DNA from 3 places in the Vibrio kyushuensis genome. Region 3 is predicted to be linked to each of the others. Evidence: predicted binding sites of a transcription regulator. Region 3 holds the regulator's gene; each other region holds the start of a gene.
The links. The regulator MetJ, encoded in region 3, represses methionine synthesis genes. The targets are predictions, from matches to a motif close to TTAGACNTNTANANGTCTAA.
Positions count from the first base shown of each region.

Region 1 (10,091 bases), on a different contig from region 3:
ATCGCAGCCTTTCTAAGCTATGGTATGGAACGTAGTTTCGCTCCAAAAGATAAGAAAGAAGAGTTTGGTAAAGGAAGCATTCGCGGTTTAGTCGCTCCAGAATCAGCAAACAACGCCGCATCAAGTGGTTCATTCGTTCCGCTACTGACTCTTGGTATCCCTGGTTCAGGTACTACCGCTATTATGCTTGGCGCTTTAATCTCTTATGGTATCCAACCTGGTCCACGTTTATTTGTTGATCACCCTGATGTCTTTTGGTCGGTTATAATTTCAATGTACTTTGGTAACATTGTATTGGTTATTTTGAACCTTCCACTGATTCCATATATTTCAAAGTTATTGGCAGTACCAAGGACGGTTCTTCTTCCAATGATTCTGTTTTTCTCAATCACTGGTGTTTATTTAGTCTCATTTAATACCATGGACGTGTTCATTATGCTAATCATCGCTATGGCAGCGATAGCACTACGATTGGCCAATTTTCCACTAGCGCCCTTACTACTTGGCTTCATATTAGGTGGTCTAATGGAAGAGAATTTACGTCGAGCGCTAATGATCAGTGACGGTGAGCTAAGTTTCTTGTGGGAGCGCCCTATTACACTCTCATTCACTATAATTGCAGCGCTTGTTCTTGTTAGCCCAATAGTTATCAGCTTCATTAATAAGTTAAGAGCAACACCAAAAGAAGTAGAACAATAAATAAGTACTCATAAAAACAAGTAAGCATAAAAACAAAGGAGCATATACGCTCCTTTGTTTTTATTTACATGTTATCTTAAATAACCAATTTATTAATCAACAAGTTGCATCATCTGTATCACCCTAACCCTGACTCGCTACGACCTATTTTTGCATAAAATTAACTAACACCTTAAAAAATGAGACCTTAGTTCAAAGCGAAAGTGAGAATAGTGTCAGAATAATTTCTCCCTACTATTATTTTCTGTCATTTCTCTTACTATACTGTCACCTAGTAACACGCATTCTTCTCTCACCACACAGTCCAGCAGGCGTTATGACCATTAATTTATCATCGTTAGTCATACCCACTCCGCTTAAGCACTTTTTACTTATTGTTATCCTGCCTTTGGTAGCTATTACATCAACGTCTATCGTTGTTACTATGAACTCGATTCAACAAGAAATGAACGATAACGCCAAGGCTTACCAACTGTTATTAGTAAGTACGATTAGCGATCTTCAATCCGATAATCTTGCCGCAATAAACGAACCAATTGATTGCAACGAAATGCAAGAAAACCTGATGTTTGAAAATACATCAAGAGAACTTATCGTAGTAAAAAATGATATTGCGGTTTGCTCTTCTAAGCGCGGTATTATTAATATTGATTTAAGTCCATTTATAAAAGCAGAGGGTAACGATGATGGTGCCGCGTTCGTTGATATAAATAAAGATCCCTCGCAGCGAACCTTATTTGTTGTCAATACTGAAGTTAATGATAAACATTCCGGTATTTTCTCGATAGTAAATACAAATCACCTACTTGAAAAGTTTACAACGGTAGCAAATAGCCAATCTAGCTCCGTAACATTAAAGTTCCGAAACAAGTTTTATCCACATCATAGTTCTTTCTCCCCTAAGAATACCCACGCATACAGTCGATCTGAGCAATTTAATTTTGATGTATTAGTTGAAGCGAACTCTTCTTACGTGGCCAATAATCTAGTACTTGCATGTATCAGAGCCGTAGCGGTATCTCTGCTAGTATCTTTGATTATCTTCCTGTCAATGAAAGGTTTTCGTAAGCGTTCAACTCTAGTGGATGATCTAAAAAAAGGGTTAGTCCGTCATGAGTTTTTCCTATGCTACCAGCCACTCATTAATTCGGCCGATCAAAATATTGCCGGCGTAGAGGCTCTAATTCGATGGAATCACCCAAAGCTAGGCTTAATTCGACCAGACGTATTCATTCCACTTGCTGAGCAGCAAGGTCTTATTAATAGAATCACTGATTATGTAATTGAAACAGCGTTGCAAGACTTATCTGAACTTCCAAGTAACAAGCTTATTCACTTAGGGATTAACGTTCCACCAAGTTACTTGCACCAACACAAGTGCATTGATCTACTAGATTCATACAGAGAAAAGTTTTTTAAGATTGGATACATACTAACAATAGAAGTCACTGAAAGGCAGATGTTAGATGAGACTGGCCGAGATACGATTAAACGGTTAAGAACAAAAGGTATTAAAGTATCTATCGACGACTTTGGTACAGGGCACACGTCACTTTCTGTTCTTCAATCCATTAATTTTGATTACTTGAAAGTAGATAAGTGCTTCATTGATACCATTGGCATCGAATCAGTTAGTGCACCAGTATTAAACGCTATTATCGATTTGGGCCATAGACTAGGAGTAACCATCGTTGCTGAAGGGGTTGAGTCCATACATCAAGTAAACTATTTGGTTGATCAAAATGTTGCTGTTCTACAAGGATACTACTTTTTTAAACCACTACCTTTGCCTAAACTTAAACGCTTGTTTGAAGAGAAGGCAAGTTAGTCCTTAAAATCCGCGATGTTTCCAAAACTGTTGCTCATCTTTAGCCGTCAAGTGGAACGTTTTCTCTGCGACTACACGGCCTTGTAATTCGATCGTCATGCTCCACTTGCCAAGTTTATCTTCCAAAGGCTCCCAGACGGTGTCACCTAGGTAAAAGTCATAGTCGTTACTGTTGATGTACTCTTCACCAGTAAATGGTTCTAGAGGCTCTCCTTTTTTGCTCAATATACCGGGGTGATCAATACAGAACGAAAACTTTTCACCCTTCGCTTTTTTGATATTTATAATAAGGCCGAACTCAACATCAATCTCAGCAGGCACATCGGTTGTAAACTCTTGGATTTTCGGTAAGTGTTTAGAACGAGAATCCCACTGAGTATAGATTCCATAAGAAGTTATTTCGATTACTGGCGATCGTTTTGCCATTGCTGCCACCGTTTGTTCATTTTAAGAATTGTCTTTTTGTCCACACCATGAATATTTTCATACGCTCCCGTACATTCAACCACTTCAAACTTAATCCCATGCTGAATGGCCAATTTGTAATACGGTTGAATCTCCCAACGGCGCACAAACGTGTTGGATACAACGACACTGTCACCATTTAGCACAGCCTGTTCAACTTGGTTAAAGCACCACTGATGTGCTTTTGAAATCAGCTCTACATCATAACGGTATTCACCTTTAGCGTTTACAAAGTACATGTCTGCTTCAAAATGTGGAATATTCATTGAGTGTGCAAGTGTAGATTTCCCTGAGCCAGGTAAGCCACGGATAAGAGTCAACGTCTGAGTCATGATTAATATTTCATAGCGAGCAAGTATGAATAGTAACGCAATTTAGATTGAATTTGCTATCGACATCTCATTCCGATTGCGCTAAGTTTGGATGTATAGACGTCTAAAACAATAGCTAAGGGAGAAAAGCTGTGCCGATTAAGATCCCCGATCAACTGCCTGCATCCGATGTTTTAAGAGAAGAAAACATCTTTATCATGCCGGAATCTCGCGCCTCTACTCAGGAGATCCGTCCTCTAAAGGTGTTGATCTTAAATCTTATGCCTAAGAAAATTGAGACTGAAACTCAATTCTTGCGCCTATTATCAAACAGTCCACTTCAAGTTGATGTTGAGCTGCTGCGCATTGATGACCGCCCAAGTAAAAATACGCCGACCGAGCACCTTGATAATTTCTATCGTCAATTTGAGATGGTAAAAAACCGTAACTTCGATGGGCTAATTATTACCGGTGCTCCCCTTGGTCTCGTACAGTTTGAAGATGTGATTTATTGGGATCATCTTAAAACGATAATGAGTTGGGCAAAAAGCCATGTAACATCAACGTTATACGTATGCTGGGCTGCGCAAGCTGGACTAAAACTGCTCTACGACTTACCTAAACGAACCCGTAAAGATAAATTATCGGGTGTTTATCACCATGAAATTCATCAACCTTATCATCCTGTTTTACGTGGTTTTGATGACACTTTCTTAGCCCCTCATTCTCGCTATGCGGACTTTTCGACAGAATTTTTAGAAGAGCATACTGACCTAGATATTCTTGCAAGCTCTGATATTGCAGGCGTTTATTTGGCAGCAACAAAAGACAAGAGAAATGTTTTTGTTACTGGTCACCCTGAATACGATGCTTTAACACTGCATCATGAGTACATTCGTGATCTAGGAGAAGGCATGGAACCAGCGATGCCAATTAACTACTATCCGAATAATAATGCGGATAATAAACCCTGTGCGAGTTGGCGAAGTCATGGTCATTTGTTGTTTTCAAATTGGCTTAATTACTGTGTTTACCAACAAACACCTTACGATCTTGATAAGTTTAGTGAAGACCACTTTACCAAAGATGATTAGTCTTAGATTTATCGTCTAACCTGCTGTTACTTATTAAGTATTTGGTTAGTAACTAATGGATAAAACGGTCACAAATGTGGCCGTTTTTTTATGATTGCAAACTTGATCGCATTGTTTTTTATTAACCAATCATCGTAGAAGTATTCGGAATATTATGAGCTTGCTAATAAGGAGCGCTCAATGAAGAAGGTATTTTCTGCGATATCACTGCTGTCACTAGCAGGCTGTATTACAGTGACTGATGGTGGTGAACCGCCTACCAAAGCATCAACCATTGAAATGGCTGAGACACGCGTAGCTTTAGGATTAGGTTACCTAGAGCAAGGTAATATGATCAAAGCTCGAGAGAATTTTGAAAAAGCACTTCAACACGCACCCAACTACTATCGCTCGCAATTAAGCATGGCGCACTATTATGAATCAGTCGGTGAGCCACAAGCCGCAGAAAAAACTTACAAGCGTGCGCTTCGCCTAGAACCGAACAACGGCAATATACTCAATAACTACGGTACTTTTTTGTGCAAACAAGGAAGCTTCAAACAAGCCGATGACTACTTTAATCGAGCCATAAAGCAGCCATACTACTACCTGATTTCTGGCAGTTATGAAAACGCCGCTCTTTGTTCTTTAAAGGCAGGAGATATCGCTAAAGCTAAAGGTTATTTTGAGCGAACACTTGATCACGACCCGAACCGAGTAAGATCAACACTACAGTTAGCCAAAATCGAAATCGAACAAAACGAATTTACTGATGCGCGAATTAGATTGATGAAATTCCACCAACGCTATGGTTTACGTCAGCCCTCATTAACATTACTCGTAGAGCTTGAAACCCGAGCAGGAAATGCAGCTTTAATCGAAAAATATCAGCGTCAGTTAGATCAGCTAATCGCTCGAGAATCATAGAATCGCAACTTTCAAAAATACACGTTATTGCTGCCACAGACTAAAAGAGGAGATGATATGAAAAGGATAGTTTTAAATTTAACCATTTTTCTGTGTTGCCTATTTTCAACGGCTACCTTTGCATTTACGTCAAAAACAATCGACGCCAGCGGAATTGTAGGTACCTATTATTACCAAGAGGGCTCAAAAAACCAACCTGCTGTCGTAATATGGGGTGGATCTGACGGCGGTAACTTCGCAGCTAAATACCCTTTCGTCATGTCTAGTGTAATAGAACTAGTAGATAGTGGCTATGCAGTTATGGGGTTGTCTTATTTTGATTACAACTCACATAGCAATATTCCTGATAGTCTGACAAATGTTCCTTTAGAGTACTTCGATAAAGCTTTTGATTGGTTGGAAAGACAACCAGAGGTTAAAAAAGGTGGTATCGCTATTTATGGAACAAGCCGGGGCGCTGAATTGGCTTTAATACTCGCGACTCACGTTGATAAAATTAATGTCGTTATCGCTGGTGCACCTAGTTCATTCGTCTGGGGGTCGTTCGATCAAACTCAAACACCTGAGCAGTGGATGAATATGGTGAAAACGGATCCATGTAGACCAGCTTGGACTAAAGGTGGAAAACCCATTACAAATATTTGTCATAAGCAAATGCTTAACGTCGACCCTTGGTATAGCGTGATTGATTCGCCTGATAACGTTAAAGACAGTTTAATCCCAGTTGAAAATTCCTCCGCAGCCATTCTTATAACCTCTGGTTCTAAAGATGAAGTTTGGCCTTCTACTCGTATGGGCTGGCAGATACTTGAGCGACTAAAATCAGAGCAATATACGTACCCATATAAGCATATTGTCTACAATACCGGTCATTATGTTTACAACGAAAGCTGGAACGATGTACTCGCATTTATCAAAGAGCACCATACTCAATAGCTACTAAGCTTCAACTACCTTTCTTTCATAAGCCACTCTCGTTTGAGTGGCTCAGAACTCTGACATCCAATATACGAACAACAACTTACTATTAATAAAACGCTACCGTACTACACAATGCACCGAGAGCGTCTCAAGAACTCTTTGAATGTTCAATCAAAGAGGCATCTTATAAGTGAAATATCACGTTACATATACACCGGCTAAAAAATCAAACTGCACCTTATTTTAAACGATATAAATTGATAATCTCTACCATAGATATGGCCAAAAAGTTCTTTGTTACTGAGTGATATAACACTAATCATAAGCACGAAAGCACCTATAGATCTTGGTTATATTTATACCTTTCTTTCCAATTAATAAAAATTAGCAAAGTGCTGTAGTCGTAATACTTTGCTGAAAGTACGTCAGGCAGACCATCGTGATTTCATTACCTCAGCTACCTCAAAAATTACATACACCTATTTGGATATACAGCATAAGCGATGGGCGTGTTATCTTGGCTAATGACTCAGCATTAGATGTTTGGGAGTCCGATTGCCGTGAAGAGCTTTACTCTAGAGATCTTAAAAGCGAAATGTCAGAGGCTGTTTCAGCTACCTTGCTCTACTATCGCTCTTTATTTGAAAAAGGCGAATCTATACAAACTTGGTGGCACCTTTCTCCAAAAAACAAAGTTAAAAAAATCTTGTTCAATTTCTCGGGCATTGATTTAGAAAACGGTGAGAAAGCAATGCTTGCTGAGGTACTCGCTTTTAGCGAGCACTCAAATAACTCAATTTTATTTGATGCTGATGGAAGTACCATTAGCTTTAACGATTCATTCACTCGTTGCTATAAACCGACATTTACTACTCTAGGAGAGTTTGTCGGAAACAGTGCTCTTGCAGATTCATGGATAGATAGGATCAAGAAGGAAAAGGTAGTACATGCCGTCCACAAAAGTTTCATAGGAAAACGTAGCCATTGGTTTAATCTGGAAATACGTTGGCTAGATGACAAACAACAAGTTCTAATGAAGCTCATCAATATGGATGATGAAAAGCATGCATATCATGGGGCAATACATGAATCTGATCATGACTTTCTTACCCAAGTATTAAATCGGAAAGGAATTATTAAGAAAATTGATAGCTCTCCTTATGTAGAAAAATACAGCGTACTGTTCATCGATATTGATGGTTTCAAATTGGTCAACGATAGTTATGGCCATCCTGTTGGCGATCAACTGCTTCAAGAGATCACCCACAAGATAAAATCGATTCTCCCTTGTGGCGCAACCCTAGCCCGTTTTGGAGGTGATGAATTCATCATATATTTACCGGAAGTATGCGGAGTAGAGTTTGCCCAATTAGTCATTCATCAATGCAATCAGCCTATTGATATAGAAAAGATTGGCCGAATAAACGTAGGGTGTAGCATTGGCATCGCAAACTTTCCAGACCATAGTCAGTCTTTTGAACAACTCATTAATTTTGCAGATGTTGCGATGCTAAGTGCAAAAGAGCAAGGGCGTAACAGAGCACATCATTTTGCACCTACCATGCTCAGCGACCTTCATCGTAAATCTACGCTTCGCCAACAGATGGTCACAGCTCTCGAAGAAGATAAGTTTAACCTAGTCTATCAACCTATCTTTGATACAAAGAGCGGCCAACTATCTTCACTAGAGTCGCTAATGCGTTGGAATGACCCACTACTTGGTGATATATCACCTTCCGAGTTTATACCTTTGGCGGAACAATCGGGGCTGATGCCCTCAATAGGTTTGTGGGTGGTCAAAGCTGTATGTAAACAACTCAAAGATTGGAATAACAGCCGATACTGGGCTGTCCATATCAATTTAAGCTCGTATCAACTGTCAGAGGAATTTCCAGAACAGGTACTCGAAATTTTAGACCAGTTCAATGTGAAACCAGAGCAGATTATATTTGAAGTGACTGACTTACTCGTTATTGATGATAATGGGGAAAGCTATAAGTGCTTACTCGCTCTACAATCTAATGGCTTTAGTTTACAACTTGATGACTTTGGATCAGGGTTCTCAAACCTAGATAAGATAAATACTCTACCGATTTCTGTCATTAAATTGGATAAGCAATTTATGAATGAACTTAGCCCGTTTAACAGAGCGGTTATCAAAGCAATTAAGCTCGTTTGCGAAGCTAGGAACATTCCCGTTATTGCCGAAGGTATAGAAACAGCAGAACAACTAAATTATGCAAACGAAAGTAACATCGACTATTGCCAAGGTTTTTATCTAAGCCGCCCAGTTAGCCCGAATAACTTAGATCACTTCGTCACCGCCCAATGTTTCGTTCATTAGCAAGTACCAACGACGACGAAAGAAGCCTCACTGCTTCCCATTTTTCTTACCTTGTTTAAAGGGAGTGTTTATTTTCTTATACTCCCTATACAGAACGACAACGAAGAATAGCAAGCCAACAATGCCGATGAATCCGAATGAATATAATAAGCCATCGCAAAGCCAGTCAGGGTTACAAGGCATATAAATTTCAATATCCATCGCCAGTTACCCCCTATTGTTTAATGGTTAACTTTTTAGCTTCAACCACTGTTTTCGCTGAGTTTCGCTTTTAAATGTCCATGCAACGAACCGACTGATCTTTTGTCCTTGGCACATATCCACAATTTTCATTTCAACTGTGCCAATTGTTTCTAAGGTTTTCTGCATCCACTTTACGTTCTCTTTCTTTGAGATTAACGTAGTAAACCATAAGACCTGATCAGCGTACTGTTTACTTTCAATTGCCATGTTTTTAATAAATTCCGCTTCGCCGCCCGGGCACCAAAGCTCTGCTTTTTGACCACCAAAATTAAGCGTTGATGCTGTCGTTTTCTTATTGGCACCATCAAGCTTAAGCGTGCCTTTTTTAACTTTATTCGCCTTCAGATTTTTGATTTTTCGTTGGGTACCCTGCTCTGCATCTTGGAGGGATTTATGAAACGGTGGATTGCAGGTAGTTATGTCGTAAAACTCGCCTTTGTTGATGATATTTGCAAAAAATGACTGGCTGTTAGTTTGTAATCGGCACTCAACTTTATCCTTCAATTTCTGATTACGCTGCGCAATCTCATTTGCGTTCTGAACTGAAACCTCATCAACATCACTCGCTACACATTGCCACCCATAGTCAGTCGCGCCAATAATTGGATAGATGCAGTTTGCCCCTACACCAATATCAAGTGCTCTAACCAATGAGTGTTTAACTGTTTTGCACTCTTTAGATAATAATTCAGCGGCTCGGTGAATGTAATCGGCTCGACCCGGAATTGGTGGACAAAGGTAACCTTCAGGAATATCCCAGTCAGACACACTGTAATGATGAGCCAATAAAGCTTTATTGAGTAGCTTAACTGAAACCGGGTTTGAGAAATCAATACTCTGCTCGCCACGAGGGTTTAAAATAACACTCGCTTTTAGGTCGGGTAGAGCTGCTATAAGTGCCTCAAAATCATAGCGACCATGATGCTTATTCCGCTTGTGTAAGCCAACTTCGCTTTGAACGGTCTTTATCTTCATCGCTGAACTATCAGATTCATTCTTCGTTTTTTTTCTTGTTGGTTTCATATCGATATCACTTATCTTTTAGTTCTTGATAGATCATAAACATTCGAGCATCTAGTTCCAATTGATGGTAATCGGCTTCCATATGGCAGCAAAGTTGGTAGAAGGCTTTATCGTGACTCTTCTCTTTAATATGAGCGAGTTCATGGACAACGAGCATGCGAAGTAGTGGTTCAGGCGCGGTTCTAAATATGCTCGCGATGCGAATTTCATTCTTCGATTTAATCTTGCCACCATGAACTTTACTGACGTAAGTATGA
Region 1 is NZ_JAKJSV010000010.1:89,365-99,455, reverse strand. Features, by position in the region: gene L4D20_RS20200 (tripartite tricarboxylate transporter permease) at 1-699, shown strand, start outside; gene L4D20_RS20195 (EAL domain-containing protein) at 1,016-2,527, shown strand; gene L4D20_RS20190 (DUF3859 domain-containing protein) at 2,531-2,953, opposite strand; gene L4D20_RS20185 (ATP-binding protein) at 2,932-3,324, opposite strand; gene metA (homoserine O-succinyltransferase MetA) at 3,456-4,397, shown strand; gene pilW (type IV pilus biogenesis/stability protein PilW) at 4,578-5,303, shown strand; gene L4D20_RS20170 (acyl-CoA thioester hydrolase/BAAT C-terminal domain-containing protein) at 5,361-6,239, shown strand; gene L4D20_RS20165 (putative bifunctional diguanylate cyclase/phosphodiesterase) at 6,664-8,568, shown strand; gene rlmF (23S rRNA (adenine(1618)-N(6))-methyltransferase RlmF) at 8,797-9,834, opposite strand; gene L4D20_RS20155 (YgjP-like metallopeptidase domain-containing protein) at 9,842-10,091, opposite strand, start outside.
Region 1: the regulator MetJ is predicted to act here: its motif matches at 3,412-3,431, upstream of metA (homoserine O-succinyltransferase MetA).

Region 2 (10,091 bases), on a different contig from region 3:
AGCTCTTGCATTAACTGTAAATCAACCGCATTGGTTGTGTGGTGAATACCAGTAATGACAAGTGGTGCGTAGAGGAATGCAAAGATCATCGAACCAATCACAGCAAAGTCACCCGTCATTGCTACTTTGGCAGCAAACGCGACACCATTGCCAAGAATGCGACCAAAAGGACCGATCAATGCGTGCGCAAGAACTACAGAAACGATGATGGATACAAACGGAACAACCACAAGATAAAGATACGACGGTACAATACGTTTAAGATTTGTTTCAATGAACGCCAAAGCGACACCCGCTAGCATGGCTGGAATAACCTGAGCCTGATATCCAACTTTCTCAATCACAAATAGGCCGAAGTCCCAAACTTCTGGCACCTCTTTGCCGATTAAATAGGCATTCATCAGTTGAGGCGAAACTAAGGTCACACCTAAGGTAATACCTAGAATTGGCGTACCACCAAGTTTTTTTACTGTCGCCCAACAAACACCAACAGGTAGGAAGAAGAAAATAGCTTCGCCAATCAGCCATAAGAAGGAGTGCACTGTTGCCCAAAATTGACTAATTTCAGTAAGAGACTGGCCTTCAAACATCTTGATGTCGCCAATCACATTTCGGAAACCAAGAATAAGACCACCAGTAATGATGGCTGGCAATAGTGGAACAAAGATTTCAGCTAGGTGAGAGATCCCACGCTCTAGGATGTTCATGTTCTGGCGAGCAGCAAGCTTTGAATCATCTTTAGTTGATTCTGATTTACCTGAAAGTTCAATCAGGATGGCATACACGTCATCGACTTCAGTACCAATAACCACTTGAAACTGACCCGCGTTGGTAAAGCAGCCTTTAACCACACTTAATGATTCTAGTGCTTTCTCATCCGCTTTGTCAGTGTCGTTCAGCACAAAACGAAGTCGTGTTAAGCAGTGGCTAACACTGGCGATGTTATCGCTGCCACCAACTAGTTCTATAAGACGCGCAACGTCTTGTCTCGCTATCTTGCTCATATCCTTGTCCACCCTATTGGAGTCTCACTCGAGTCTTTTCTATGTTTCACCTTGAAATGGGAACATTCCCACAACTTAGTAAGCATACTGACAGACTCCATCACAAATCAAAATGGGAACAGTCCCATAAATTGAGTGTGATCACAGTATAATTTTAATTCAAATATAAATTAGTGACTTAAGAAATGATCGGGTTCTGGGTGATATGTACCAGATCAGAATTGCCATTTACATGGGAGATCAACAACTTAGCGGCTTGTTGTCCTGCAAGTGTATAACCCGGATCAATACTGTGCACTTTAGGGAAAAGAAAAGAGAGTAGTTCGTTGCCTCCGACACCTGTCACTATAACATCTTCACGACCAAGTTCTTGCAGCTTTTTAATCACCCCAAGCGCGAGCGTATCACTAGCGCACACAACGGCTTGGGTCGAGCTGGTCAGCACCTTCTCCACCAATTGATAAGCACTTTCGTGATGAAGCTGCCCTGTTTGATAGACGGGAGTAACTTGGTGCTCATGACACCAAGACAGATAGGAGTCTAAGCGCAACTTACCTGTAGTTTTATCGCTAGGATCAACCCCAATAAAGGCGATCTCTTGTAAGTTAAGATCGGATAAATACTGCAATGCATGGTGTATAACGCCATGATTATCATAATTAATAGATGACGTTACTTCAGTATCCATGGCAATGACAACTGACTTCCCCTGCCACAACTCTAGCTTTTCAGTGTCCAAATCAGTAAAACCAAAAACAATCACACCATCCACATTACGCTTTTTCAGGACATCAAGGTGCTCATTCGTTTTGAGCCTGTCAAACTGGCTCTCCATGATCACGGCATCATAACCTGCGGCATATAGCGTATTTAGCATGCTTCCCACCGCTTTATTCTCTGAAGGAGAGTCCAAACGAGAGATAATCACACCAACGACCTTCTGACTTCCTCCCCGCATTGATTGCGCAGATTTAGACGGAATATAGCCAGACTCTTGGATGACTTGTTCAACCTTTGCACGTGTGGCTGGTTTTACTTTTGGATCGTTCGTCAACACGCGTGATACGGTAGATTTACCAACGCCAGAAAGCTTTGCGATGTCATGAATCGTGAGTTTTTTGCTCATACTTCTCGGGGAATTTCATCAAAAGGAGTGTCTATCGGCAAACCATAAGATTGCCAACATTATGAAGTAACCTAACTGCCTGCGTACATCAAAGGCTGTGTTTCAGTTATGTACTCAACAGACTAATTACTATTAATTTATTGTGTTTTACAGTTTTTGTAAACGTGCTGGTTGAGCTCTAAGCGAGCTTCTTCGCCTTTTGTGCGCAACGTTACAGGGTTTTCAACCTCAGCTGTACCATCGTTAAGAATATATCGAGTACCCGATCCTGAACGAATCTGGATAAGTGCATACTCTTTCTCAGCAACACGCAACACCGCAATTTCACTATCTGGAATATACGCAACGTCGAAGCTTTTATCTGACTCACAGTTATAGGTATGGAATAAACTCTCATTTACTTTCATCCCATCAACAGAAGAGGATTGAGAGCAGCCAAGTAAACTAAGAACACATGCTATTAGGATCAACAATCGTTTCTGCATAATGACCTCCTAATTTTATCTCATCTTAACTTTTTTATTCGTCCTCATATGTACAACAAATAAAAAAGGCCGCTAGGCGACCTCTTAATTCGATAGATAGGCAGGAACATCTCTTATGCTATCGAGCACAGTGGTCGCTAACGATTCACCTTTGTCCGTTACTGGTTTACCCGTACGAACCAAAATTTTAGTACCAACACCTGCCGCCTCTGCGGCCATCATGTCTTCAGCTTTATCGCCAACCATGACTGATTTAGCCATGTCGATTTTGAGAAAATCACGTGCTGAAATAAACATGCCCGGTTTTGGCTTTCGGCATTCACACTCTTCTTTATACTTACCAACACCATGTTCAGCATGATGAGGGCAATAATAAAAACCATCAAAATCAACACCATGATCGACAAAGTTCCAATCCATCCACTGAGTTAGTGACAAAAAACGGTCTTCATCAAACATGCCACGTGCAATACCTGACTGGTTGGTGACTAATACAAGCATATACCCCATATCCTGAAGTTGCTTAGTCGCTTCAAACACGCCTTCAACAAACTCAAAGGAATGTTCGTCATGGACATAACCATGGTCAACGTTAATCACGCCATCTCGGTCTAAAAACACTGCTGGTTTGGCCAAAATTCATACTCAATTTACTTAATATTGTCAGGAATTATCGCACGCTTTATTTCTTTCATCACTATCTAATTACTTTTGATACTAGCACAAACGAACGTTTAGACGTCTAGACGTAAAAATATCTATTGACACAAATAAGCGAACACCATAGCATCCTCTACTAAATGAGATACAGTTCAAAATATTATTCTGTTGTCCCTGCACAGGAAAGAAAATGATTGAGATAAATCAAGTAAACAAGATTTTTTACCAAGGCACAAAAGAGATTGTGGCAGTAAAAGACATCAACCTTCACATCAAGCAAGGCACCATTTTTGGTGTGATTGGCTCATCAGGTGCAGGGAAAAGCACCCTGATTCGCTGTGTGAACATGCTGTCAGCGCCAACCACTGGCTCTATCGTTGTAGATGGCGTGGACTTAACCAAGCTAAGCAAATCAGAACTAAGTGAAGCTCGCCGTAATATAGGTATGATCTTCCAACACTTTAACTTGCTCTCGTCACGTACCGTATTCGACAACATCGCTTTACCTTTAGAGTTAGCAGGTAAAAGTAAAGAGCACATCGAAGGAAAAATTTCTGAACTGTTAAAGCTTGTTGGCCTATCAGATAAGCGGGACACCTACCCGGCTAACCTAAGCGGTGGTCAGAAGCAACGTGTTGCTATTGCCCGAGCATTAGCATCTGACCCGAAGGTTCTACTGTGTGACGAGGCAACAAGTGCGCTCGATCCTGCAACGACTCAATCTATTTTAGAGCTACTGCGTGAAATCAACAGCAAACTTAGCATTACTATCTTGCTGATTACGCACGAGATGGATGTGGTGAAAGGCATCTGTCACGAAGTAGCGATTATTGGTGATGGTGAGTTGGTTGAGAAAGGCACGGTTGGTGAGATTTTCGCTCACCCTAAGACAGAGCTAGCACACGAATTCATTCGCTCGACGCTCGATCTTACTATTCCAGAAGATTACCAAGTTCGCCTACAAGAGACACGTGTTGAGGGTAGCTACCCATTAGTACGTTTAGAGTTTACCGGTGAAACAGTTGATGCGCCTTTAGTATCGCAAATCGCTCGTAAATTTAATATCGATGTGAGCATTCTCAGCTCAGATTTAGATTACGCTGGCGGCGTTAAGTTCGGCATGATGGTCGCTGAGCTTTTTGGTAATGAACAAGACGATAATGCCGCAATTGAATTTTTGCGTGAGAACAAAGTAAAAGTAGAGGTACTTGGTTATGTCCTTTAACAGTTTGATGGATTGGCTTAGCCTAAATGGAGACCTGTTACTAGGTGCTACATGGGAAACAATCTACATGGTTGGCGTTGCAGGTATCGTCGGTTTTGGCGTTGGTATCCCGCTTGGTGTGATTCTACACACAACCAAAAAAGGCGGCTTACTAGAGAACACCAAATTCAATGCAGTACTAGGCGCTATTGTTAATATCGGTCGCTCAGTCCCTTTCTTAGTTCTGATGGTCGCGATTATTCCTGTAACTAAACTGTTAGTGGGTACATTCATCGGAACGACTGCTGCAATTGTTCCACTAACGATTGGTGCAATTCCATTTGTTGCGCGCTTGATTGAAGGTGCTCTATTGGAAGTACCGACAGGTCTTGTCGAAGCAGCACAATCAATGGGTGCGACACCAACACAAATTATTACTAAAGTACTACTGCCTGAAGCTCTGCCTACCATCATCAACGCTGTAACGATTACGTTGGTGACATTAGTGAGCTACTCAGCAATGGCCGGCACTGTTGGCGGAGGCGGCTTAGGTGATGTCGCAATTCGATACGGTTTCCACCGATATGATGTTGTCATCATGGGTGTAACGGTCGTTATGCTAATTGTACTGGTACAAATTATTCAATCGATTGGTGACGCTATTGTTCGCCGTGTCGATCACCGTTAAAGCAGCTAATTACACAATATTCATTTTTTGATAAAGGAGATAATCATGAAATTTAGCCTTAAAGGTTTACTAACCATCGCAGCAGCAGCGTCTGCACTTGTTCTAGCTGGTTGCGGCGACAAAGCTGAAGACAGCAGCAAAATCAAAGTTGGTGTTATGGCTGGCGCTGAAGCACAAGTTGCTGAAGTTGCAGCAAAAATTGCTAAAGAGCAATACGGCCTAGATGTTGAGCTAGTCACTTTCACAGATTATGTTACTCCAAATGCAGCACTAGACGATGGTTCTATCGATCTTAACGCATTCCAACATAAGCCATACCTTGATCAACAAGTGATTGACCGTGGTTACAAAATCACAATCGCAGGCAACACATTCGTATACCCAATCGCGGGTTACTCAAAAGAAGTCGACTCTGTTGACCAAATCGAAGATGGCGCTCGCATTGCCGTTCCAAACGATCCAACAAACCTAGGTCGTTCACTGCTTCTTCTTGAGCAACAAGGTCTAATTACTCTACGCGAAGGCGCTGGTCTACTAGCAACGGTTCGCGATATCGTAACAAACCCTAAGAACATCACGATTGTTGAACTAGATGCTGCGCAACTTCCTCGCTCTCTAGATGACGTTGCTCTGTCTATCATCAACACGACTTACGCAAGCTCTATCAACCTAACACCACAAAACGATGGTATCTTCGTTGAAGACAAAGACTCTCCATACGTAAACCTAATCGTTTCTCGTGAAGACAATCTTGATGCTGAAAACGTACAGAACTTCGTTAAAGCGTACCAAACTGAAGAAGTTTACAATGCTGCTTCTGAAATCTTCCAAGGTGGTGTGGTTAAAGGTTGGTAATCAGCCCTTAGCTTCTTGAAGTAAAGTTATGCCGTAATGTCATAACAACTTGAACCATTAAAAAAGCCGATATTGTCCACTAGCTATAGTGAGAAAATATCGGCTTTTTTCTTTCTACACGAAGCCTTATTTTACAAAGGCTATCCATAATTAAAGACAGTTACGAATGGTACGTTTTAATCTGATCCCACGAGATGTTAGATACAATACGACAGTCATCGCACTTAAAGTGGAACATGTCGTGTGCAGGTTCTTCGAGTAACCACTCACCACCACACTTAGGACACTTACGCTGTTTTTCATCCGCCAAGCTTTTACCACCAACACGGTATTGGTAATAGTAGGTAGGTACTTTGGTTAGAAACTCAATTCGGCCTCTTAGATCCCACCCACGACGAAACAGCAAACTATCCACATCACAAATCTCTTTCTGTGTCGCGTATTCAGCTTTGCAGCTCCCCGCCATTTGAATTTCATCACACGCTTGCCACTCAGTTTGCCACTTGATCAGCGCTTTATGATCGCCATTAAACGTAGGCGGATTACGATAGAGCGGAATTGGCAATAAGGTTTCGCCACTACGGAGCGGAGAGCAAGTATGAACAAAAGTGGTGTAAAGGATCTGCCAACTAGGCGTCTCTTCTTCCGCAGTCTCTTCAGAGTTTAAGTCTCTTCCAAGTAATCGCATTTTAGGAGCTAGCAAACTCGCTTCAGATAAGCGGTCAAAACAGACTTTAACAAAATCGGAGTGATGCTTTGGGTGTAAGCTATCTTGCTCTGGGCAAACAACACGGACAAAAAACTCGCCCTCGCCCATCACTATTGGAAATTCACGGCCAAGCGCTTGGCCGTTATACCTTAATGCATCCATTAAACCATTAATGGCTTTATCAACAGCACTAACGGTTGTGTTATCAAAACACTCAAATTGCAGTTCAACTACGTACATGTTCTTCTTCTCGAATATTGGCTAAACAGCAGGCTCTAAGTTAGTTAGAAACTCTTGAAGATCTTGCGCCAATACATCTCGCTTATCGGTACCAAGCCGCTCTAAAAGTACATTACCAGACAAATTACAGATAGAAATAACATCTAGCTCAGCGTCAGTTGCTGCAATAAATACCGTTGGTTTCAATTTCAATCGTCGCTGCGTAACCAAGTGACCGAGGATATTCTCTTGTAGAAGCACAAAATCATCATCACTCCAAACCTGCAGCAGTGTTAATTCATTACCTTCCCATTTAGCATTCATATCTGCGCTATATTGAGCTCCATAGAATGCTTTAATATCATCATGTAATGTCAGCTCAATCCCATTCTCAACATTAGTGAAATCGGCATATTTTTCACGTGGATACGCTTTCCATAGCACGCTATCTTTCTGCTTTTCTTCTACACATGGCGACACTAACTCAACTAGGTCTTCATTTTTAGGAAGCGAGTTATGTGCTAATTGATATGCATCTAAATACCTTTGGCTAAATGTGAAAAGCGCTTGAGAGGTACGAGAAGTCATGAATATCTCCAAAATATCGGTAAGGAAAGCCTGCGAAGTGCTATTTCATTTAATGACAGTTCGCTAGGGATTGCGTAAAATTCTCGCCATTCTAATCTAATTTAAGACAAAGTATGAGCAAATATTCTGATGCCAAAGAGCTTGCAGGGCTGACATTAGGCCAAAAGACGCAATACACCAATCAATATGATGCAAGCCTACTTCAGCCAGTGCCACGTAGTTTGAATCGAGATGATTTGAACCTTGGTGATAGCCTTCCTTTTTTAGGCTGCGATATTTGGACTATGTACGAATTGTCTTGGCTAAATAGTAATGGTCTGCCACAGGTCGCGGTGGGTGAAATAGCAATCCCAGCAACCAGTGCTAACCTTATCGAATCTAAGTCTTTTAAGCTTTATCTCAATAGCTACAATCAAACTAAATTCAGTAACTGGGAAGAAGTTTCTGAACGATTACGTACAGACCTTTCGGCCTGTGCGGGTGAGTCAGTGGCATTGAATATTTACCCTGTTACCGATTACACAGACCAACCGATTGTCTCCATGCAAGGTGATTGTATTGATAACCAAGAGATTGAAATCAATAGTTACGATTTTGATGAGACACTGCTAGAGAATTCAATCAGCGAAGAAGTTGTCGATGAAACGCTACACAGCCATTTATTGAAGTCTAACTGCTTAATTACCAACCAACCAGATTGGGGCAGTGTAGAGATTCAATATCAAGGTCAAAAAATTAATCGTGAAGCTCTGTTACGATACATCGTCTCTTTTCGTGAGCATAATGAGTTTCACGAACAGTGCGTTGAACGTATCTATACTGACATCATGAAATATTGTCAGCCAACCAAGCTGACGGTATACGCTCGTTATACTCGCCGCGGCGGCTTAGATATTAATCCATATCGCTCATCGGAAAATGCGAAGCCTGCTCATAATAAACGAATGGCTCGTCAATAAGGAATTACTTAGGATGCTATCAATGCGCTGGAAGCGAGTTCTATGCTTAATGGTTTGTTTGTTTTCAACTTTCGTCAATGCGAGTGTTTACTCTTCTGCCACACTGAATGAAGCAAATAATTTATTAGGCATAGTGCCAGCGCAGTCAAAAGCGCTTACGCTCAATTACCTCACTCAGCGTAAGCTTATGACAGATCAAAATGAAAGTCCGTCGGCAATGAATCGTGATGAAAGTGACAGTACGGTTCGTACCCCAACAAGCACCATTGACGCATTAACAATTCTTGCTCAGGCGGAATACAACCTCGGTAATATCACCGCTGCAAATGTGCGTTTAGCCGAAGCAGAGCAACTAGCGACTCAGTATCGTCTCCACTATTTGAAGTTAAGCATTAAGATCCTAAATAGCCGCCTATCGTGGCTTCAAACGCGTAACTCTCAACAAACAAATCAAGATATTGAAGATATACAACTGAAGTACAGTGCAATTAAGCACGCTGACCAATTTGCCCGTGTTATCTACTATAAAATCTTCATGCTAAAAGCGGAAGTCGCCTCATACGATGGACATATAGAGTTAGCCAATCAATACTTTGCTAAAGTAAAGCCTTACGTTGACTCATTAAAATCCAAATCTACCTATATCAATTATCACATTGCTGTTGGCCAGCACTATCTAAATCATAAACTCTATAACCGCGCGCTCTCACAGTTGCTAATAGGGTACTGGCAAGCCATCGAAGATAACTCAAGTGGTCAATTGGCGGCAGTTAATCGACTGCTAGCTCAGCTTTTCTATGAGAGAAAAGTCTTTGATATCGCTCTTCGACACCTATCTCAGGCTGCTGATTTTTACGATAATTATCAAAGTTCAATCGTACTTGCTGATGTCCTTAAACAAATGGGCGATATTTACTTCCAGCAGTCAAAATATAACTTAGCACTTGTCCATTACTTCAACGTTATCGATCATGAACGTAAGATCAACAAGATTGAAAACGTCATTGATATACGTTTGTCTTTGGCGGCAACATATCTTCAGCTTTATAACTTTTCACTCACCGAACAGTATTTAAACAGAGCAGAGAACTTGTTGGAATACGCGAATATTCCAAGCCTAAAGGCAGAAGCATTGTTATTAAATGCAGGTCTGGCCCATCACAAGAAAGAGCCCGTCTTAGTATACGCTTACGCCAATGAAGCACTTGAGTTAGGTATTGAGTTAAAAGATCTCAGTATTCAAACACAAGCCTACCAACTACTTTATTTAGGTTTCGAACAGAAAGGGAATTTAGCTAAAGCGCTAGAGAATCTAAAACAGTTCAATTCATTATCTCGTATTCAGCAGCAGTCTCTAAACCTGATCAACGAAGAAGCCTTTCGTCAGCAAAAAGAGTTTGTAGAGCAAACTTTGCACCTTGCTGGTCAGAAAGAGGAACTCAAAGAGACTCACGACAAATTTATCAAATCACGTCGTATTTCTTGGGCTTTGTTTGCTCTCGGTGTATTGGTATTCATTGTTCTGCTTCGTCGTGGCTACGTGATTCAGCGCCTGAACTTAGACAATACCGCACTTAATGACGCACTGTTTACC
Region 2 is NZ_JAKJSV010000012.1:2,570-12,660, forward strand. Features, by position in the region: gene treB (PTS trehalose transporter subunit IIBC) at 1-1,004, opposite strand, end outside; gene treR (trehalose operon repressor TreR) at 1,183-2,130, opposite strand; gene L4D20_RS21045 (MliC family protein) at 2,268-2,615, opposite strand; gene gmhB (D-glycero-beta-D-manno-heptose 1,7-bisphosphate 7-phosphatase) at 2,700-3,251, opposite strand; gene metN (methionine ABC transporter ATP-binding protein MetN) at 3,466-4,500, shown strand; gene L4D20_RS21060 (methionine ABC transporter permease) at 4,490-5,167, shown strand; gene L4D20_RS21065 (MetQ/NlpA family lipoprotein) at 5,213-6,022, shown strand; gene L4D20_RS21070 (Zn-ribbon-containing protein) at 6,183-6,971, opposite strand; gene syd (SecY-interacting protein) at 6,993-7,538, opposite strand; gene queF (NADPH-dependent 7-cyano-7-deazaguanine reductase QueF) at 7,652-8,497, shown strand; gene L4D20_RS21085 (tetratricopeptide repeat protein) at 8,520-10,091, shown strand, end outside.
Region 2: the regulator MetJ is predicted to act here: its motif matches at 3,350-3,369, upstream of metN (methionine ABC transporter ATP-binding protein MetN).

Region 3 (10,091 bases):
TAGATGATTTGGAATGAGATAATCAAATTGCTTGTCCAGTGGAACGGGCAAAGCAACTCGGGCAATAGATGGGCGCATAGTGGTTGGCAACTTATTACAGCGACAAGAAAACACAGTCTAAATGATTGCTTAGTATAGAGGGAAGTAAAAACCGACTAAAAAAGTGGCGAAATAATTAGCAAATCTGTTGATCCTCACGCTAGGATTCATTACTATACTGCGCCTTAGGATAGGGCTTGTTATGTTCTTTCGGTATTTATTATTGATAAAGAGCATTACAAATTATCCATATTATTTTTTAACTACGTGTGGTGTCCGGCATAGACTCGGATGGCGACACGGCCTAATTGAGGTTATCCCATGAAAACTGGAATCCACCCAGAATACAAAGCAGTTTCAGCTACTTGTTCTTGCGGCAACACTTTTGAGTTCAACTCAACTCTAACTAAGCCAGCAATTCACCTAGACGTATGTGACAAATGTCACCCATTCTACACTGGTAAGCAACGTATCGTAGATACAGGCGGCCGTGTTGATAAGTTCAACAAACGTTTCGGTGCTCTTTCAAGCAAGTAATAGCTTTAGCTATACCGAATTAGAAAAAGGACGCTCAGGCGTCCTTTTTTGTTTCTGTTGTTCCTAGTTTCATGGCCTCACGTTCCCTTACCCCCCTCTCTTCTACCCTTTTTACGGCCCTTTTCCATCCTCTTATCTATTTACTTCATATAGCTAATAATTTCATTTTATCTTTACGTTAAAGTATTTTATCGCAAACAACCTCAACGACTTAGTTTGATTAAACTTGATCTGGTCTTATCAGCAGTCTATTCACAGCCTGCAATGATATGAGTCGCATTCTTACCTAGGCAGGTTGACTTACATCCTTTAGAATGATGCTTCCCCCTTTTAGTCACATTTTCGATGAGTACCTGCACCTATGTCCGATGACAACCGTCAAGAAAACTCTGCTGAGTTATCTGCCCAAGAAGCCTTTCGTCAACAAGCTCTTGATTATCATGCCTTTCCTAACCCAGGTAAGATTGCGATTGCACTTACTACTGCCGCTGATTCTGCTGAAGACCTAGCGCTAGCATACAGCCCAGGTGTTGCTGAACCTGTTCGTGAAATCGCACAGAATGTAGAGAACGTCTACAAGTACACCGCAAAAGGAAACATGGTCGCAGTTATTTCTAACGGTACGGCAATCTTAGGTCTAGGTAACTTAGGTCCTATCGCTTCAAAACCTGTAATGGAAGGTAAAGCACTACTATTCAAACGCTTTGCAGGTCTTGATTCGATTGATATCGAAGTGAAACACCGCACCATTGACGAGTTCGTTGATACGGTAGCCAACATCGCTGATACCTTTGGTGGCATCAACCTAGAAGACATCAAAGCCCCTGACTGTTTTGAAATTGAACGTCGTCTAATTGAGCGTTGTGATGTTCCAGTATTCCATGATGACCAACACGGTACTGCTATCGTAACAGCGGCTGGCATGCTGAATGCAATTGAGCTTCAAGGTAAGAAGCTTGAAGAAGCTACTATCGTTTGTCTTGGCGCTGGCGCTGCGGCCGTTGCCTGTATGGAGCTACTGATTAAGTGTGGCGCGATGCGTGAAAAGATCTACATGCTTGACCGTAAAGGCGTGATCCACACTCGTCGTGACGACATTAACGAATACAAACAACGTTTTGCCAACAACACAGATAAACGTACGCTTGAAGATGTTATTGAAGGCGCCGATCTGTTCTTAGGTGTATCTGGACCGAACCTTCTTCCACCAGAAGCACTTAAACTAATGGCTGATAAGCCAATCGTTTTCGCTTGCTCAAACCCAGATCCAGAGATCAAACCTGAATTGGCACACGAAGTACGCAGTGATTTAATCATGGGTACTGGTCGCTCTGATTACCCTAACCAAGTGAATAACGTGTTGTGTTTCCCATTCATTTTCCGTGGTGCACTTGATGTACGTGCAAGCGTGATTAACGATGAAATGAAGCTTGCAGCTGTTGACGCCATTCGTGAACTTGCAAAAGAACCAGTACCTGCTGAAGTATTAAAAGCGGCGGGTGTTGATAGCCTTGAGTTTGGTTCTGGTTACATCATTCCAAAACCAATGGACCCACGTCTACTTCCACGCGTAGCAAAAGCAGTCGCGATTGCAGCAGTTGAGTCTGGTGTATCTCGCATTGAAATGCCAGCGAACTACATGGAGTCTTAATCAGCTTTCTTTGCTAAAGGTATTTCTTTGCTAAAAGTATTCTAGGCATTAAAAAACCGCAGTCTTTTTATAAAGTCACTGCGGTTTTTTATTTCTGTACCGTTTATTTATGTACAGCAAGCGATAGTATTACTGCGCTAACTACACGATTAAAGTAATAGTTAGCTGAGCCTTTTTTATTCTTGATCGTAGGCTTCAAACTCAATACCCATCTCAGTCATCAGTGCTTTCACTTCCGCTGGAATATCGTCTGGGCGATCTTTTCGTAAATCTTCATCCGTTGGTACAGGTTGGCCTGTATAAGCATGTAAGAATGCTTCACATAAAAGTTCGCTGTTTGTCGCATGGCGTAAGTTATTAATCTGACGACGTGTACGCTCATCAGTCAATACCTTCAATACTTTAAGCGGAATCGATACTGTGATTTTCTTTACTTGTTCGCTTTTCTTTCCGTGTTCCGCGTATGGACTAATGTATTCACCATTCCAGTCTGCCATTGCGCACCTTCGTTTTTATTGTGTGTAATTTGAGTCAAGGCGCAATTTTAGCCGGATTCAAGTCTATAAGCAAAGACATATAGACGTCTAGAAGTGTTGACGTCTTCATTTTTGAGAAGTAAAGTGTAAAAAATGGAAGTAGGAATAACATAGAACAAATATATCCTAGTCACTTACCTAGGTAGTGTTTCTCTTTAAAAGTTATCATTACAACGTCATTATGCATATTTTATAAGTACGGTTTAAGTACAGTCATACACAAAGGAAGGACCTATGAGCACCCGCAAACCAGCCACCATCGCAGTTCGTACTGGTATCGAGTCAGACACGCAACATCACGCTGTCGTGCCACCGATTTATCTCTCGACTAATTATGGTTTCCCTGCTTTTGGTAAAGTGCCTAAGTACGACTACACCCGCTCTGGTAATCCAAATCGCGGTCTACTTGAGACTGCTCTGTTTGAATTAGAGTCAGGCAAAGGCGCGGTCGTCACAAATTGTGGCACTTCAGCGCTGAACCTTTGGGTTTCTGCTTTTATCGGCCCTGATGATCTTATCATCGCGCCTCATGACTGTTACGGCGGTACTTATCGTCTGTTCAATACTCGCAGCCTGAAAGGTGACTTTAAGGTTGAGTTTGTTGATCAATCGGATATTAAAGCCTTTGACGCCGCTATCGCTAAAAAACCAAAGCTAATTCTTATTGAAACTCCTTCTAATCCTTTGGTTCGTGTTGTTGATATTGAGCGTACGTGTGAAAAAGCGAAAGAAGTGGGCGCATTAGTGGCCGTCGACAATACCTTTTTAACACCTGTGTTCCAAAAGCCTTTAGAGCTTGGTGCAGACTTTGTCATTCACTCAACCACTAAGTACATCAATGGTCACTCTGATGTTATTGGCGGCGTGGTGATCACTAAAACAGAAGAGCACGCTGAAGAGCTGGCTTGGTGGGGCAACTGCATAGGTGCAACGGGCACACCGTTTGATAGCTACATGACGCTGCGCGGTATTCGCACGCTTGGTGCCCGTATGCGCGTTCATGAAGAGAGTTCTCAAACCATTTTAACGGAACTGCAAAAACAAGAATTGGTTAAAGTCATCTATCACCCAAGTCTTGAAAGCCACCCTGGTCATGACATTGCTAAGAAGCAACAATCTGGTTTTGGTTCAATGCTTAGTTTTGAATTTGGCGGAACCTTTGAACAACTAAAATATTTTGTTGGCAAGCTAGAGCTATTCTCTCTGGCTGAATCTCTAGGTGGTGTTGAAAGCCTAATTTGTCACCCCGCGTCTATGACTCACCGAGCGATGGGTGAAAAAGCACTAGCTGAAGCCGGTGTCTCTCAACAGCTATTACGTTTATCGGTAGGTTTAGAAGATGCAGACGATCTGATTGACGATTTGAAGCAAGCTTTTGCTAAGACTGAAAAGCAAGTTAACTCAGAACAAGACAACTCAGAGAAAGAGGCTTAATTAATGACTGTTTCACGTCAGCTACATAAGTTCGGTGGCAGTAGCCTAGCTAATCCTGAGTGCTACTTGCGCGTTGTTAATATTCTAAAGGAATACTCACAGAGTGATGATCTTGTTGTTGTTTCAGCAGCCGGAAAGACCACCAACCGCTTAATTGCTTTTGTAGATGCGCTATCAAAAGATGGTCGCCTTGCTCATGAAGCACTACAAGAACTGCGTAAATTTCAAATTGAACTGATTAACACACTGCTCACTGGTGACACCCAGCAGCAATTAATAGCTCAAATTAATGACGAATTTAGTACGCTTGGCGAACTTACCGCACCTCTAACAGAAGCAGAACGTGCCGCTGTTTTAGGCCACGGTGAAGTTTGGTCGGCTCGATTACTCGCGAATTTATTAACTCAACATAAGCTTGATGCCGTATCACAAGATGCGCGTGCATTTTTACGCACCGAAGCAGGTACTCAACCTGAAGTTGATCGCGCAAGCTCTTACGCATTAATCAAAGATGTACTCGCTCAACACACTCACAATCGAGTAGTGATCACAGGCTTCATGGCACAAGATAGCCAAGGTCATACTGTACTGCTTGGCCGCAATGGTTCTGACTACTCAGCGACGGTGATCGGCGCACTAGCTGAGGTTTCTCAAGTTACCATTTGGAGCGATGTAGCTGGCGTGTATAGCGCTGATCCACGCATTGTAAACGATGCCTGCCTGCTCCCTCTTCTTCGCTTAGATGAAGCAAGTGAGCTAGCACGTCTTGCCGCCCCTGTACTTCATAGCCGCACTTTACAGCCTGTTGCTCAAAGCTCGATGGATCTTCACCTGCGCTGTAGCTATCAAGCAGAATCAGGCTCTACACGTATCGAGCGTGTACTGGCGTCTGGTCGCGGAGCAAAAATCATTACCTCACTTGATGAAGTGCTACTGATTCAACTCTCTTTTGCTCATAGTCATGACTTTGAACGGTTAGAAGCAGAAGTTCTTCAAAGTCTGAAACGTACTCAACTAGAGCCGCTTGCCTATGAAGCTCAAGCAGATCAATACCAACTTCGCCTTGCTTATACGGCGGAAATTGCCAGCGGTGCTTTAAGCCACTTGCAAGATGCCGCGATTGAAGCTGAAATTAAACTCAAGGAAGGTTATTCGCTAGTGGCTGCTGTTGGCGCAGGTGTAACCAAGAATCCAAATCACTGCTATGGCTTCTATCAGCAATTAAAGTCATTACCTGTTGAGTTTATCTCTGAGGCTCAATCTGGATTAAGTCTGGTTGCCGTCACACGTAAAACACCGATTACCCCATTAGTTAACGCTATCCACAGTCAGCTATTCCAAGCACAAAAACGAGTTGCGATTGCCCTATGTGGTAAAGGCAATATTGGCGCTAGCTGGCTTGGGCTCTTTTCAACGCAAAAAAGTGAACTTGAAAAACGCCGAGGCATGAGTTTTAACCTTGTCGCGGTTGTCGATAGCCAGACCTATTGGTTTGATGACCAAGGAATCGATGCTAGCAGCGTTGAAAAGCACTTTAGTGATGAAGCAGTAGCAAACGATGGTAAAGAGTGGATAGAGCGTCTTGGAGCAATTCAAGGCTATGACGATGTGATTGTTCTTGATGTCACTGCAAGTAAAGCTTTGGCTAATCAATACCTCGATATTGCAGCGCAAGGTATGCACCTGATCTCTGCAAACAAGGTGGCAGGTTCAGCATCAAGCCAGTACTACAATCAAGTTCAAGATGCGTTTAGTAAGATAAACCGCCACTGGCTGTACAATGCAACAGTAGGTGCTGGTTTACCGATTAACCACACTGTGCGCGATTTGCGTGAGAGTGGTGATGACATCATGGCGCTATCTGGAATTTTCTCTGGCACGCTGTCATGGTTATTCCAGCAGTTTGATGGCTCAGTTCCCTTTAGTGAGTTGGTTGATTTAGCGTGGCAGCAAGGTTTAACCGAACCCGACCCACGCGCTGATCTAGATGGATCAGACGTGATGCGTAAGCTAGTGATCTTAGCTCGTGAATCTGGGCTTAATATTGAACCAGAAAACGTTAAGGTTGAGTCTCTTGTTCCTCGTGAACTTGCCGACCTGCCACTGGATGATTTTCTTGATAAGAGCGCGCTACTGAGCGAAATTTTGGCCGAGCGTTTAGAGAAAGCTCAGCGCGAAGATAAAGTACTACGCTACATAGCAAGACTAGAAAAAAATGGTGATGCAACTGTAGGAATTGAAGCGCTCAATAAAGAACACGCGCTTGCGAACCTGCTGCCTTGTGACAATATTTTTGCCATTGAGAGTAAGTGGTATAAAGACAACCCACTAGTAATTCGTGGCCCAGGTGCTGGACGTGAAGTCACCGCAGGGGCGATTCAGTCTGACTTAAACCTACTTTCGAGTCAGTTATAGAGTAATAGCCAAAGCCTCTGCTTTTTATTAAAAGTTAAAGGTTATATTCCGAAAAATAAAATCAATAAAGGATTAGAGCCATTTCTAATCCTTTATTTTAGATACTCCCTCTTCCCCTTGAATTTTTTAATCAGTCCTGATTGAAATAGTCTCATCATCTACATGAGAAAAATTCATAGTCACGCTGTTGACATTAAAACGTATTCATTACATCCTGTAGACATATAGACGTCTAAACGTCGATTTCAAAAGTTTGGTGATTGGATTGATCACAGGGAGAGTAAGATGGGATATACACACGCAGGTCACATAGACGCACTAAATCAAAATGTTGCTGAGCTTTCAGATAGCATCAATGTGTCATTCGAGTTTTTTCCACCAAGCAGTGAGAAGATGGAAGAAACGTTGTGGAACTCTGTTCACCGTCTGAAAACTCTACAGCCTAAGTTTGTTTCTGTAACATACGGTGCAAACTCTGGTGAACGTGACCGTACTCACTCCATCATCAAAGATATTAAAGATCAAACTGGCCTTGTTGCTGCCCCTCACCTAACTTGTATCGACGCCTCTCGTGACGAGCTAATTCAAATTGCTGATGACTACTGGAATAATGGCATCCAAAGCATTGTTGCCCTGCGTGGCGATATTCCAGCAGGTGGCGGCGCACCAGAGATGTATGCGTCAGACCTAGTTACGCTACTTAAAGAGCGTCACGATTTCGATATTTCAGTAGCAGCCTTCCCTGAGGTTCACCCTGAAGCAAAAAGTGCCCAAGCAGATTTAATTAACCTTAAACGTAAGATTGATGCGGGTGCAAATCGCGCGATCACGCAGTTCTTCTTTGATGTAGAAAGCTACCTGCGTTTTCGCGACCGCTGTGTAGCGGCTGGTATTGATGCTGAAATCGTACCGGGGATACTTCCAGTTTCTAACTTCAAGCAAGCTTCTCGCTTTGCTGCGATGAATAACGTAAAAGTGCCGGGCTGGATGGCAAAACAATTTGAAGGTTTAGATGACGACCCAACAACTCGTCAACTGGTTGGTGCTAGTCAAGCGATCGATATGGTTCGAACACTAAGCCGTGAAGGTGTAAAAGACTTCCACTTCTACACACTAAACCGAGCTGAGATGACATATGCACTGTGTCATACGCTAGGTGTTCGCCCACAAGGTTAGTACGACTTTACACAATCTATAAAAACAAAAACGCCGACGATCTCTCGTTGGCGTTTTTATTGAATCTGTAATAAGCCTAGTTCAAATAAACCAAGCTGTAATAAACGTAACGCTTATTCTACTTCATCCATTTTGCCAAGTAGACCACGGATGCGTTCTTGCCATGCAGCTTGCTCTTGTTGCATCTGTTCTGCTTTCTGCTCTAGAGCTTCACGGTTGGCTTTCAGCTCACTCGCTTCGCTTGCTAGTTGCTGCTTCTCTTCTTTTAATTCTTCAACTTCCATTTGTAGCAAAGAAATTGTGTCTACTGCTGTTTGAATCTTTGCTTCCAGTTGCTCTAATACTTCAAAAGACATTTTAGCCTACCTTTACATTATATGGTGAGTGTTGCTCTTACCCCCATTCTACTCAGCCGTGCGCTGATAAACACGTGCTATATTCGATAATTCATATCATTCGCTCAAAATTCATACGCATATTGACAAACACCTGACTCGCGTACCGATAAGCCAGTAAATTTCACTCAAAATCCCTCAATTGGAAGCGATTAGACAAAAATGCAAACGTTTTCTTTTTGATGTGGTAAAATCGCGCCGAAATTTCCTATTCCCTTTCTTATTTTGGAGTCATCATGAAACGCGACTTAGCTTTGGCTTTTTCACGAGTTACTGAAGGTGCTGCACTAGCAGGTTATAAATGGCTTGGCCGTGGCGATAAAATTGCTGCTGACGGCGCTGCTGTTGAAGTTATGCGCACACTACTAAATAAAACCGAAATTAGCGGTGAGATCGTTATCGGTGAAGGTGAGATTGATGATGCTCCGATGCTTTTCATTGGTGAAAATGTAGGTAAAGGTGGTGATGCTGTTGATATCGCAGTAGACCCTATCGAAGGTACTCGCATGACAGCGATGGGCCAATCGAACGCTCTTGCTGTTCTTGCTGCTGGCGAGAAAGGTAGCTTCTTGAAAGCACCAGATATGTACATGGAAAAACTCGTGGTTGGCCCTGGCGCTAAAGGTTGTATCGACCTTGATAAACCACTAACAGAAAACTTAGAGAACATTGCTAAAGCACTCGGTAAAACTCTGGATACGCTAGTAGTTACCACTCTTGCAAAGCCTCGTCACGATAAAGTGATTGCAGATATGCAAGCGATGGGCGTACGCGTTTTTGCTGTGCCAGATGGCGATGTTGCCGCTTCTATCCTAACTTGTATGCCAGACAGCGAAGTTGATGTGATGTACTGCATCGGCGGCGCACCTGAAGGTGTGGTTTCTGCTGCTGTTATTCGCGCACTTGACGGTGACATGCACGGTAAGCTCCTTCCTCGCCACGAAGTTAAGGGTGATACAGAAGAGAACCGTAAGTTCGGTGAAGAAGAGCTAAAACGTTGTGCTGAAATGGGCGTAACGACAAATATCGTTCTAAAAATGGAAGATATGGCGCGCAGTGATGATGTTGTTTTTGCAGCAACAGGCATCACCAAAGGTGACCTTCTAGAAGGCATCACTCGCCAAGGTAATATCGCAACAACAGAGACGTTAGTGATCCGTGGTCGCTGCCGTACGATTCGACGCATTAAGTCTATTCACTACCTAGAGCGTAAAGACGCTGAAGTACGTGATCATATTCTTTAATTAGCGTGTATTGATATAGAAAAAGGCTTCATTCTGGAAGCCTTTTTTGATCGTCACATCTGGCAAGAATTACTCCGAGTGAGTAACCACTACCTTATGCCCCTCTGTATCAGGTACAAAGTCCACGAAGTGGGTAATCGCATCTAGCGCGTCTTCTTGATAGTGAGTCACATACAAAAGCTGGCTCAGATTCGCTTTAGCAATACGCTCTAACGCGAAATACACCAGTTTACGGTTAATAAAATCAAGCCCTTGGTAAGGTTCATCAAGTACCAGTAGTGCAGGTTGTTTAATCAACGCACGTCCAATCAATAACAACCTCTGCTGACCGTAATCTAGGCTACGAAAGCTGACATTAGCAAACTCGTTCATTTCCAGCACTTCTAGCCATTGATGCGCCGATTCTATCTGCTTTTTACTTGGCTGATCGTAAAGTCCTATTGAGTCAAAGTAGCCGGATAACAGTACATCCAACGCTTGGCAACCCACGCGATATTGCAGATGCAGAGCTGATGAGACGATACCGATTTGGCGCTTAATATCCCAGATGCTCTCACCACTGCCACGCTTAAATCCTAATACGCTGATATCGTTGCAATAGCACTGAGGATGGTCACCCAAAATCAGCCCAAGTAAGGTGCTTTTCCCACAACCATTAGGGCCA
Region 3 is NZ_JAKJSV010000007.1:227,067-237,157, forward strand. Features, by position in the region: gene priA (primosomal protein N') at 1-78, opposite strand, end outside; gene rpmE (50S ribosomal protein L31) at 361-576, shown strand; gene L4D20_RS16795 (malic enzyme-like NAD(P)-binding protein) at 938-2,227, shown strand; gene metJ (met regulon transcriptional regulator MetJ) at 2,404-2,724, opposite strand; gene L4D20_RS16805 (O-succinylhomoserine (thiol)-lyase) at 2,998-4,197, shown strand; gene L4D20_RS16810 (bifunctional aspartate kinase/homoserine dehydrogenase II) at 4,201-6,612, shown strand; gene metF (methylenetetrahydrofolate reductase) at 6,898-7,788, shown strand; gene zapB (cell division protein ZapB) at 7,902-8,144, opposite strand; gene glpX (class II fructose-bisphosphatase) at 8,420-9,427, shown strand; gene L4D20_RS16830 (ATP-binding cassette domain-containing protein) at 9,497-10,091, opposite strand, start outside.